Regions from separate parts of the Dyella sp. 2HG41-7 genome, predicted to be linked through region 1. Evidence: riboswitches for the same ligand, from Rfam matches in the RefSeq annotation. Region 1 holds a riboswitch; each other region holds the start of a gene.
The links. Region 1 has a riboswitch for cobalamin ahead of L0U79_RS01870 (TonB-dependent receptor). Riboswitches for the same ligand answer to the same signal wherever they lie in the genome.
Positions count from the first base shown of each region.

Region 2: it holds a riboswitch for cobalamin, as region 1 does, so the genes downstream of both, cobO (cob(I)yrinic acid a,c-diamide adenosyltransferase) here and L0U79_RS01870 (TonB-dependent receptor) in region 1, are expected to answer to the same signal.
Region 3: it holds a riboswitch for cobalamin, as region 1 does, so the genes downstream of both, L0U79_RS04825 (ribonucleoside-diphosphate reductase subunit alpha) here and L0U79_RS01870 (TonB-dependent receptor) in region 1, are expected to answer to the same signal.

Region 1 is NZ_JAJEJV010000004.1:94,040-97,317, reverse strand. It holds gene L0U79_RS01870 (TonB-dependent receptor) at 159-2,060, opposite strand; cobalamin riboswitch at 2,208-2,448, opposite strand; gene L0U79_RS01865 (GntR family transcriptional regulator) at 2,517-3,269, opposite strand.
Region 2 is NZ_JAJEJV010000004.1:1,122,812-1,126,089, reverse strand. It holds gene L0U79_RS06320 (cobyrinate a,c-diamide synthase) at 1-932, opposite strand, end outside; gene cobO (cob(I)yrinic acid a,c-diamide adenosyltransferase) at 929-1,543, opposite strand; cobalamin riboswitch at 1,692-1,943, opposite strand; gene L0U79_RS06310 (TonB-dependent receptor) at 2,237-3,278, shown strand, end outside.
Region 3 is NZ_JAJEJV010000004.1:749,637-752,914, reverse strand. It holds gene L0U79_RS04835 (glycoside hydrolase family 27 protein) at 1-1,040, opposite strand, end outside; gene L0U79_RS04830 (hypothetical protein) at 1,141-1,437, shown strand; cobalamin riboswitch at 1,547-1,756, shown strand; gene L0U79_RS04825 (ribonucleoside-diphosphate reductase subunit alpha) at 2,044-3,278, shown strand, end outside.

The DNA.
Region 1 (3,278 bases):
GCGATGACGTGAAATTAGAGCCTGTTACTCGTTCATTTCACGTTTGAAGCGAGACTGACCCCCTCACCTCAATCCTCTTCCTCGCTCCTCAAAACGCGGCCATTCATGGCCGCTCCCCGCGTCCCAAAGGGAGAGGAAGCGAACGCAAAGAACCATGCTTATGGGCTGTAACGCAAGGTCAGATACCACGTGCGCCCCAGCTGATTGAAGTAATACACCGTCTCGTAACGGTGATCGAACGCATTCGCCAGCTTGCCTTCCACTTCCCAGCCCGGCGAGAACGCGTAGCTAGCGCGCAGATCGGTGGTGGCGTAACCGCCCATACGTTCCGTATTGGCGATATCGTCGTAACGCTTGCTGGAGGCGAAGAACGTGGCGCCGACGTTGAATTGTCCCAGTTTGCGGTCGATATCGACGCGCGCCGTCCGCTGCGCGCGTCGTTGCAACAGGTTGCCGTTTTCCGGACCGCCGTCGTCGTTCTTCGGTTGCAGCAGCGTGAGGTAGCTTTGCACGCGCCAATCGTTCAGATGGAAACCGAATTGTCCTTCGATACCGCGAATGCGCGCGCGGCTTAAGTTTTGCGGCACGAAGTTGCTGTCGAGCACGATCAAATTGTCGATCGTGGTCTGATAAGCATTGACGCCCCAATTCCAGATCTGAAGCTGCTGCGTCAAACCGACTTCGATGCTGTGCGAAGTTTCCGGCTGCAAATTCGGATTGGCCGTCGGCACGCCGCCGAACGCGGGGAAATACAGGTCGTCGAAGGTCGGCGCGTGAAACGCGGTGCCGTAGCTCACCGAAAGCACCGGGCCGTTCGTGAAGTGATAACCCCACGCCGCCGATCCGGTGTTGTGATTGCCGTATTGATCGTTGTGATCGTGACGACCGGAAATCTGCACTTCGTTCTGGCCGAACGTGCCCTGGTATTGCGCAAAGGTGCCGGTATCGCCGCGCGTGATCTGCTGGAACGCCGTGTCGCTGGCGATATGCTCCTGCTGATAATCCACGCCCACGGTCAGCAACTGATCGGTGCTCAACGTGATGTCGTTCTGCCACGACGCCTGGTTGCGGCGCGAATCGAAATAGCCCGTGCCGATGCGCGGGTAATACTGGCCGAAATAGGTGCCTTGATAGAACGTGGCGTCGTCGTCGCGACTTTGTCCTGCGTTGAGCGTCACCTTCCAGATCGACAACGGCATAAAGCTCAGGCGTGCGCCAGCGACGTATTGTTCTTCGATGGCGTCGTTGCCGCTGTACGGGCTGCCGGCGTATTCGGCGTTGCTCTTGCTGCGCAACCAATCGAAGGCAAGTTCGGTGCCGTTGTCCCAGCGATAACCGAAGTTGGCGAAACCGTTCCAGTTGCGATATGCGTCGTTGCGCGGATCGTCCACGAAACACGCCACGCCCACTTCCGCCGCGCCCATGCGGCAATTGGGAATGCCGCCGCTATAGGTGCCGCCGAGGCTCGCGTTGTACCAAAGATGCGTATCGCCGCCGGAAACGCCGGCTTGTCCGTTTGCGTAACCGTGACTGCCGACGGAAGTGCTCACCGACGGCGAGATGCCGCCATTGGGCTGACCGTGCTTGGTGAAAATTTGAATCACGCCACCGATCGCATCCGACCCGTAGAGGCTCGCGCGCGGACCGCGCACGATTTCGATGCGATCGATCGCATTCACCGGAATCTGTTCCAACGCCGGCAAGCCGATGCTCACCGAACCGATGCGCACGCCGTCGATCATCACCAACACATGCGTGGCATTGGTGCCGCGCAGATACAGCGAAGTTTGCGCGCCGATGCCGCCGGGTTGGCCGATGGAAACGCCCGGTAGCCCGGTCAACAGATCGGCGATGGAAGTCGGTTGCAGGCGATCGATATCTTCGCGCGTGATCACACTGACCGACGACAACGCTTCGTTGGCTGTGATGGCCGTGCGCGTGGCGGTGACGATCACCGGCGAAAGCGTGCTGTTTTGATCGTTGGTGGACTGCGCATAACTCGCCTGGGCGGCGAATGCGAGTAACAAGGCAGTTGCGAGCGTAGTTTGTTTCGACAGCATGGAAAGTTTCCCCGCCGCACGTCCCCGCGCGGCTCAGAATGTCATGAGCCGATGCGCGCGACGATGAAGGAACGGAAGGCGGTCATGGAAACAAAACGCGGCCGCGATCCCGAACCTCGCCCACCGCGAGCACCAGAACCTAAGAGCCATTAAGGCTCTGTTTCAGGCCGGTCTCCGGACTCGCGAGCGACAGCGTATGGCTGTCGTCGAACGATGCCTTCCCATGCAAAGCACAGTGGCGCGTGATCGTTCGCAGGCTCCGCAGACGTCAACTATCTGCGGTTCAAGGCTCGCTTACCGTTGCGGGGGCAGTGCCGGCCTTGCTGCATGAGCAGCGCACCGGCTTCCCGTTTCATCCCAAAGGGACACCCGAAACGGGCGAACTGTAGCGGGAGAAGGGTGATCGAAGCAATTTTCTTTGCATTTCTCCCTCGTTTCAGGAAGAAAGCTAAGACATCAATCCGTCTGCAATTCGGCCACAAAGTCGTAAATATCCCCGCGATACCACGACGTGGTGAACTCCACCACGCGGCCATCGTCGAGAAAGCTGCGGCGTTCGATATGCAATCCAGCGCTGCCGGCGCTCACGTGCAACAGACGCGCTTGGCGCGCAGCAAGCAACACGGCGCGCAGGCGCTGCAGTGCGCGAACGGGGCGGCAGTCGTGTTTTTCCAGCGCTTCGTAGAGCGAATCGTGCACTTCGTGCGGATCCGGCAAGACGCTTACCGGCACCACGCTGCGTTCGATCGCCAATGGTTCGTCTTCCGCATAACGCACACGATGCAGGCGCACCACCAGCACGCCGGGCGACAGATTCAGCGCCATCGACTCTTCCGGCGTCACTTCGCCCACGCTGCGTTCGAAAAATTCGGAGCGCGGATGCAGGCCGCGTGCGCGCAAATCTTCGGTAAAGCTGGTGAGGCGCGACATCGGTTTGACGATGCGTTCGGCGACGAAGGTGCCTGCGCCGTGACGCTGCGTCAGCAGGCCTTCTTCGACCAGGCCGGAAATCGCCTTGCGTACCGTCACGCGGGACAAACCCAGGGCCTGCGATAAATCACGTTCGCTTGGCAACGTTTGGCCTGGTTCGATATCGCGATGCTGGATCACGTTGCGAATCGCCCGGCGCAGCCGCAGGTAGGCCAGCGGCTGGTGGGTGCTCGTTTCGCGGCTCAGACGCCGGTATTCGTCGGCAAGGGCATTCTGCATAAGCGCGAA
Region 2 (3,278 bases), 1.0 Mb from region 1:
TGCGCGCATAGCGCAGCATGCAAATCCTGCCGCTGCGACAGCGCATCCAGATGCAATTCCGGATAACCGCCCGGTAACCACACTGCATCGCATGCCGGTAGGCCATCCCCGGCGACGGGCGAAAAGAAACACAACTCCGCGCCAGCCTCGCGCAGCACCTCGAGATTGGCTGGATAGATAAAGCAAAACGCATCGTCGCGTGCGACGGCGATGCGTTTTCCCTTCAACAGCGGAGGCACCGCATCGACACTCGGCGCATCAAACTTGACCGGAGGCGGCAAGGCTGTAGATGCATGCTCGGCCCATGCATCGGCCAGCGCATCGAGTCGTGCATCGATATCGGGCAATTCATTCGCCGACTTCAAACCAAGATGCCGCTCCGGCAACGCAAGTTTTTCGTCACGCGGCAACGCGCCTAGCCAATGTAACGAACAAGGAAGGCTCTCTTTCAGCAACTGCGCGTGATAAGCGCTGCCCACACGATTGGCGGCCGTGCCGTACATGGATAAGCCATCGCGATACGCCGCCAGTCCACACGCCAACGCACCGAACGTTTGCGCCATGGCCGAACCGTCGATCACCGCCATCACCGGCAAACCCAACGTTTGCGCGAGATCGGCGCTGGATGGTGCGCCATCGAACAAACCCATCACGCCTTCCACCAAAATCAAATCGGCGTCGCCCGCCGCATCGAACAAGCGCTTGCGCACATCGATTTCGCCGCACATCCACAAATCGAGCTGATAGGCGCGTGTGTGCGCGGCGCGCGCCAACACCATCGGATCGAGAAAATCCGGACCCGTTTTGAACACACGCACGCGCCGGCCTTGCCGAACATGCCAGCGCGCAAGCGCAGCAGTGACTGACGTCTTGCCTTGCCCGGATGCAGGCGCGGACACCAGCAGCGCGGAGCAATGACGAACGTCGGTCACAGTTCCACGCCTTTTTGGGCTTTGATGCCCGCATCGAAGGCGTGTTTCACCACGCGCATCTCGGTCACGGTATCGGCCACTTCAATCAGTCCATCCGGCGCGCCGCGTCCTGTGATCACGACATGTTGTCGCGGAGGTCGTGCGGCTACGGCGGTGAGCACTTGCTCCAATTGCACGTATTGCTTCACCAGCGCGATGTTGAGTTCGTCGAGCAACACGAAATCGTACGCGGGATCGGCCAGCATGCGCGCAGCAATCGCCCATGCGGCTTGCGCCGCCGCAATGTCGCGCGCCTTGTCTTGCGTTTCCCAGGTGAAGCCTTCACCCATCACGTGGTAGTCGAGCTGCTCGCCCGCAAAGAGACGGAAGAACGCTTCTTCGCCCGTCGAAAACGTGCCTTTGATGAACTGCACCACGCCGCACTTGAAGCCGTGCCCGAGCGAACGCGCCAGCATGCCGAAGCCCGAGGAGCTCTTGCCTTTGCCGTTGCCGGTATTCACGACAAGCACGCCGCGATCGATGGTGGCGCGGGCGATTTTGCGATCGACCAGTTCTTTCTTGCGCTGCATGCGCTCGCGATAGCGCTCTTCGGGCGTCAGGTCGTCGCTCATACGAACACCACGCGATACCGCGCGCGCGATAGAGATGTCGTTGCAAACTTCATAACGTCGAAAGTCCTCCGCGTGACTTGCACAAGGGCAACGGAGGAAGCGGTAACTGCATCGCGATGGATGCAGCGACCCGACACGGCCCTCCGCCTGTCTGGTTTCAATGCGAGGCCGGTCTCCGGGCTTGCGAGCGAAGGCTTGCGCCTCCCGATCCACGCCTTCCCATGCTCCAGGATGCTCGGAATTGATCAGAGCTTCTTTCAGCACAGTGGCAGTGAGTGGACGGTGTGCTCGCTTACCGTTGCGGGGGCAGCTCCGGGATTGCCGCGCGAACGCGACGCACCGGATTCCCGTTTCAACCGCCAGCTATGCGCAAGCGGTCACCTCAACTCGACGATCTTAGAGCCTGCACTCTGGCGCGCCTAGCCTGGCGTCGGAGAGGTTTTCTACACGCCACCTAGACGACCGGATAACGATGCTGGCTGCAAACGCAGGTTCCGAACACGTAGCAACTTGCGCAGGGTGGGATCGAAGGCAGCCGCAGCGGGCCTCTCATGCGAGCTAAGCACATGCTCAACTTGGATATTCTTATTTGGACTTTGAATCGCCTGATGATCCATTAGGTGCGTGGCGCTATTGTCACTAACCTGAAATTGTTGCTAAGCAGCAAATTTTACGTTTAGGGGAATACACCGAATGAAAAAAACCAATAACGGGTTCGACCGCAACGCGCCCACGAAACACACTCGCCATTTGAACGCCTTTACACCACTCGCTGCCGCGCTCCTGCTTGCGTTGGCTTCCAACGCCGCCGCACAGGACGCATCGCAAAGCGCCCTCCCGTCCGGCAACACGAAGAATCTGCAGGCGGTGATCGTCACCGGTACGCGCACGCAAAACCGTACCGATAGCACGTCGTTGTCGCCGATCGACGTGGTTCCCGCATCGGCGCTGCAGAGCACCGGCACCACCGAACTCACTACTGCATTGGCGCGCCTGATTCCGTCGCTGAATTTCCCGCGCCCATCGGCGACCGACACCACCGACTCGCAGCGTCCCGCGCAATTGCGCGGCCTCGCACCGGACGAAGTGCTGGTGCTGGTGGACGGCAAGCGCTGGCACACCAGCTCGATGGTGAATGTGGACGGCACCATCGGTCGCGGTTCGTCGCCGGTGGATCTCAATACGATTCCGCTTTCCGCGATCGATCATATCGAAGTACTGCGCGACGGCGCGTCCGCGCAATACGGCTCCGACGCGCTGGCCGGCGTGATCAACATCATTCTCAAGCACGGCGCGCAAGGCGGCTCGGTCGAACTCGACGGCGGCAAGTACGAGCGCGGCGGCGGCAAGCAGTGGCAAGGGTCGGCCAACTTCGGCATTCCGTTGAACGGCGACAAGGGCTGGCTGCGCATCAGCGTGGATGACGGCCATCAGGATCCGACCAACCACGGCGGCGTGGATATTCGCTATCCGCAGCTCGGCGAGAAACAAGTGTTCGGCGATCCCACAGTCAGCCAGCACAACCTGTTTCTGAATTCGCAGTACGACATCACCAGCAACATCCAGTTCTACGCATTTGGCAGTTATCACGCGCGCAATGCGATTTCCGACGAGTTGTATCGCAATCCGTTCGGTTACTCGTCGTCGGTGAAATCGCTGTTGACAGCGCTTTATCCGGACGGATATCAGCCGCTGTTGCAGGCGCGCAGCACCGATCAGCAATTCGTAGCCGGCG
Region 3 (3,278 bases), 660 kb from region 1:
TGATTGAGCGTATTGAACAAACCTACGGCCATGGTGCCGTCGGCCAGCGGACGCATCCAAAGTTGGATCGGTCCTTCTTGCATCACGCGGCGGCCGGCTTTGCCGAGCGCATCTTGATTGACGGCAAGCACTTCGGGATTGGTGAGCACGTCGCGCGTCGTGGCATCCATCGTGAAGAGATCGTTGCCGGCGATCAGCGGCGCCGCGAGCAATGCCCACAAACTCATATGCGTGCGTTCGGTCGCTTGCGTATCCATACCCTTGTTGCCGATTTCCAGCATGTCCGCGTCGTTCCAGTGACCGGGTCCGGCGAAACGCTGCAAGCCTAGCTGCGCATTCGCGTTGAACATCATGCTGTCGTAATTGGCTTGAATATCGTCGGTGGAGCGCCACAGATTGGCGCCGACCTCGGCGCCCCACGACCACACGCGTCCCCAGCCATAACTGCACAGCGCGTACACGATCGGACGGCCGGTGGCCGCCAGCGATTGATGCATCAGGCGATACGCCGATTTCATCATCGCCGTCTGCTCGGCTTCGCTTTTACCTTCCATATGTTTGTGGAAGCTGCACAGATCGTATTTGAGATAGTCCACGCCCCAGCTGGCGAACAACTTCGCGTCTTGCGCTTCATGTCCGTAGCTGCCGGTGAAGCCGCCGCAGGTTTGTTCGCCAGGCGAGGAGTAGATGCCGAACTTCAAGCCTTTGCTGTGCACGTAATCGGCCAGCGCTTTCATGTCTGGAAATTTCTTGTTCGGATGCAAGACGCCTTGCGCATCGCGCTCGCCTTGCCAGCCGTCGTCGATGATCACGTACTGATAACCGGCTTTCGCCATACCGCTGCTCACCATCGCATCAGCGGCGTGGCGAATGTCCGCGTCGGTGACATCGGGGCCGAAATGATTCCAGCTGTTCCAGCCCATCGGGGGCGTGCGCGCGAGCGTTGCAGCGTCGGATGGCGCGGCCGTCGCGAACCACGGCATCATCAGCATGCTCAACAACACCAACCACCGTGTTACGGCTCGACTGCGCTGGCTCATCGCTTCGCTCCTTATCGACAAGCGTCGGAGCATAGCCGACACGGAGCTTGTGTCATGTGTTGCGTTACGATCTTTGGGCATATCTACCGGGAGTCGCCGCATGCGCGCACCAACGGGTTCGGTTGTCGGGCTGTGCTCCGCGTCCGCCACGATGTCGGCGATGGGAATGGCCTTTCTCGGTTACTGGGGCGTGCACGAACCCACGCCGTGGAGCGCGCGCGACATCATGGTGGTGTGCCTGGCCTTTCTCAGTTTCATCGCCCTGGGCGCCACGATCTGGATCGCGACCACGCCGATCGCCGACGGCGCCGTCGAACGGATCGCGCCGGCGCGTCGAAGCTTCGCCGCCGGGTTGGTGTTGATGTGGGCGGCGATCATCGTGGCGATCGCAAAGTAGCCGCGACCCGTCTTGATCAAAAAATTTTTAAGCCGCATCCGGCTTGGCGCCACGCCGCTTATCCACCGGCTTATCCACAAGTTATTGGGTTGACCGATCCCGACTACCCCGATATGTTGTGCTCGTCGGTCGTCGCAATCGGAGCAATCTGAGGGCGACTCGGGAATCCGGTGGGAATCCGGAACTGCCCCGCAGCGGTAAGCGGAGACCAAAGCCCAATGACGCACTGGCCTTCGCCGGCCGGGAAGCAGGGTGAGTAGGCGGGCCGCAAGGCTCACATCCGCAAGTCCGAAGACCTGCCGACACGGCATGACCGGAATGTCATGCCGCTCGTGACGGCCTCCGCGGGGAGGTATGTCGCACGACGCGGATGTCTTACCCGTGTCGGGCGATCGACCGCGCAAACCGCCACATCAGCCCTGCGCGCGGGAGCAGGCGGTTGAGACCTAGGAGTCTGTCCTCTTCAACCGGATGCGTCCGGCCTGGACAGGCTCCATAGCCGGAGCGCCCACCATGCAGCCTATCGATACCGAATCGCGCGAGCGTAACGACGTTCGCGCTGACACGTCCGCGTTTTCCGCCGACGCCACGAACACGAACCTCACGATGTCCGCCACTGCCGAAACACCGTTCGCCCTCACGCCCCCGCACAACCCCGGCCAGATGCGCGTCACCAAGCGCAACGGCCGACACGAAGTCGTCGACGTCAACAAGATCGTGCGCGCCGTCACGCGCAGCGCGGAAGGTTTGCACGGCGTCGATCCGTTGCGCGTCGCGCTGAAAACCATCGGCGGCTTGTACGACGGCGCCAGCACGCAAGAGCTCGATCAGCTTTCCATTCGCACCTCCGCAGCCTTGACCGCGGAAGAACCCGAATACGGCCAGCTCGCCGCGCGCCTGCTCAGCGCCTTTATCGACAAGGAAGTGAGCGGCCAGGAAATCCAGAGTTTTTCGCAATCCATCGCGCGTGGCGCGGAACTGGGCATCGCCAATGAGCGTTTGCGCGATTTCGTGATGGCCAATGCGCGCAAGCTCAACGACGCGATCGATCCGCTCGCCACGCGCCGCTTTGAATACTTCGGTTTGCGTACGGTCTACGACCGCTATCTGTTGCGTCATCCGCAATTGCGCAAGGTGATCGAAACACCGCCGTATTTTTTTATGCGTATCGCCTGTGCGCTCGGCGGCAACGATATCGCCGAGACGCTGGAGCTGTATCGTTTGTTCTCCTCGCTAGAGTACATCGCCAGCTCGCCGACGCTTTTCAACGCCGGTACGGCGCACGAACAGTTGAGTTCGTGCTTCCTGCTCGATTCGCCGCAGGATTCGTTGGAATCGATTTACGAGAAGTACGGCGACGTCGCCAAGCTCAGCAAATTCGCCGGTGGTATCGGCTTGGCATATTCGCGCGTGCGCTCGCGCGGTTCGCTGATCAAAGGCACCAACGGACACTCGAACGGTTTGGTGCCGTGGCTAAAAACGCTGGATGCGTCCGTCGCCGCCGTGAATCAAGGTGGCAAGCGCAAAGGCGCGGCGTGCGTGTATCTGGAACCGTGGCACGCGGATATCGAAGAGTTTCTGGAACTGCGCGATAACACCGGCGATGAAGCGCGCCGCACGCACAACCTCAACCTCGCCAACTGGATTCCCGACGAATTCATGCGCCGCGTCGAGCACGACGGCAACTGGTCGCTGTTCGATCCCAAAGTCGTGCCGCATTTCGTGGACACCTGGGGCGAAACCTTCGAACGCGCCTACCACAAGGCGGAAGCCGAAGGTTTGGCGGTCAAAACGGTCAAGGCACGCGAACTGTATGCACGCATGTTGCGCACGCTGGCGCA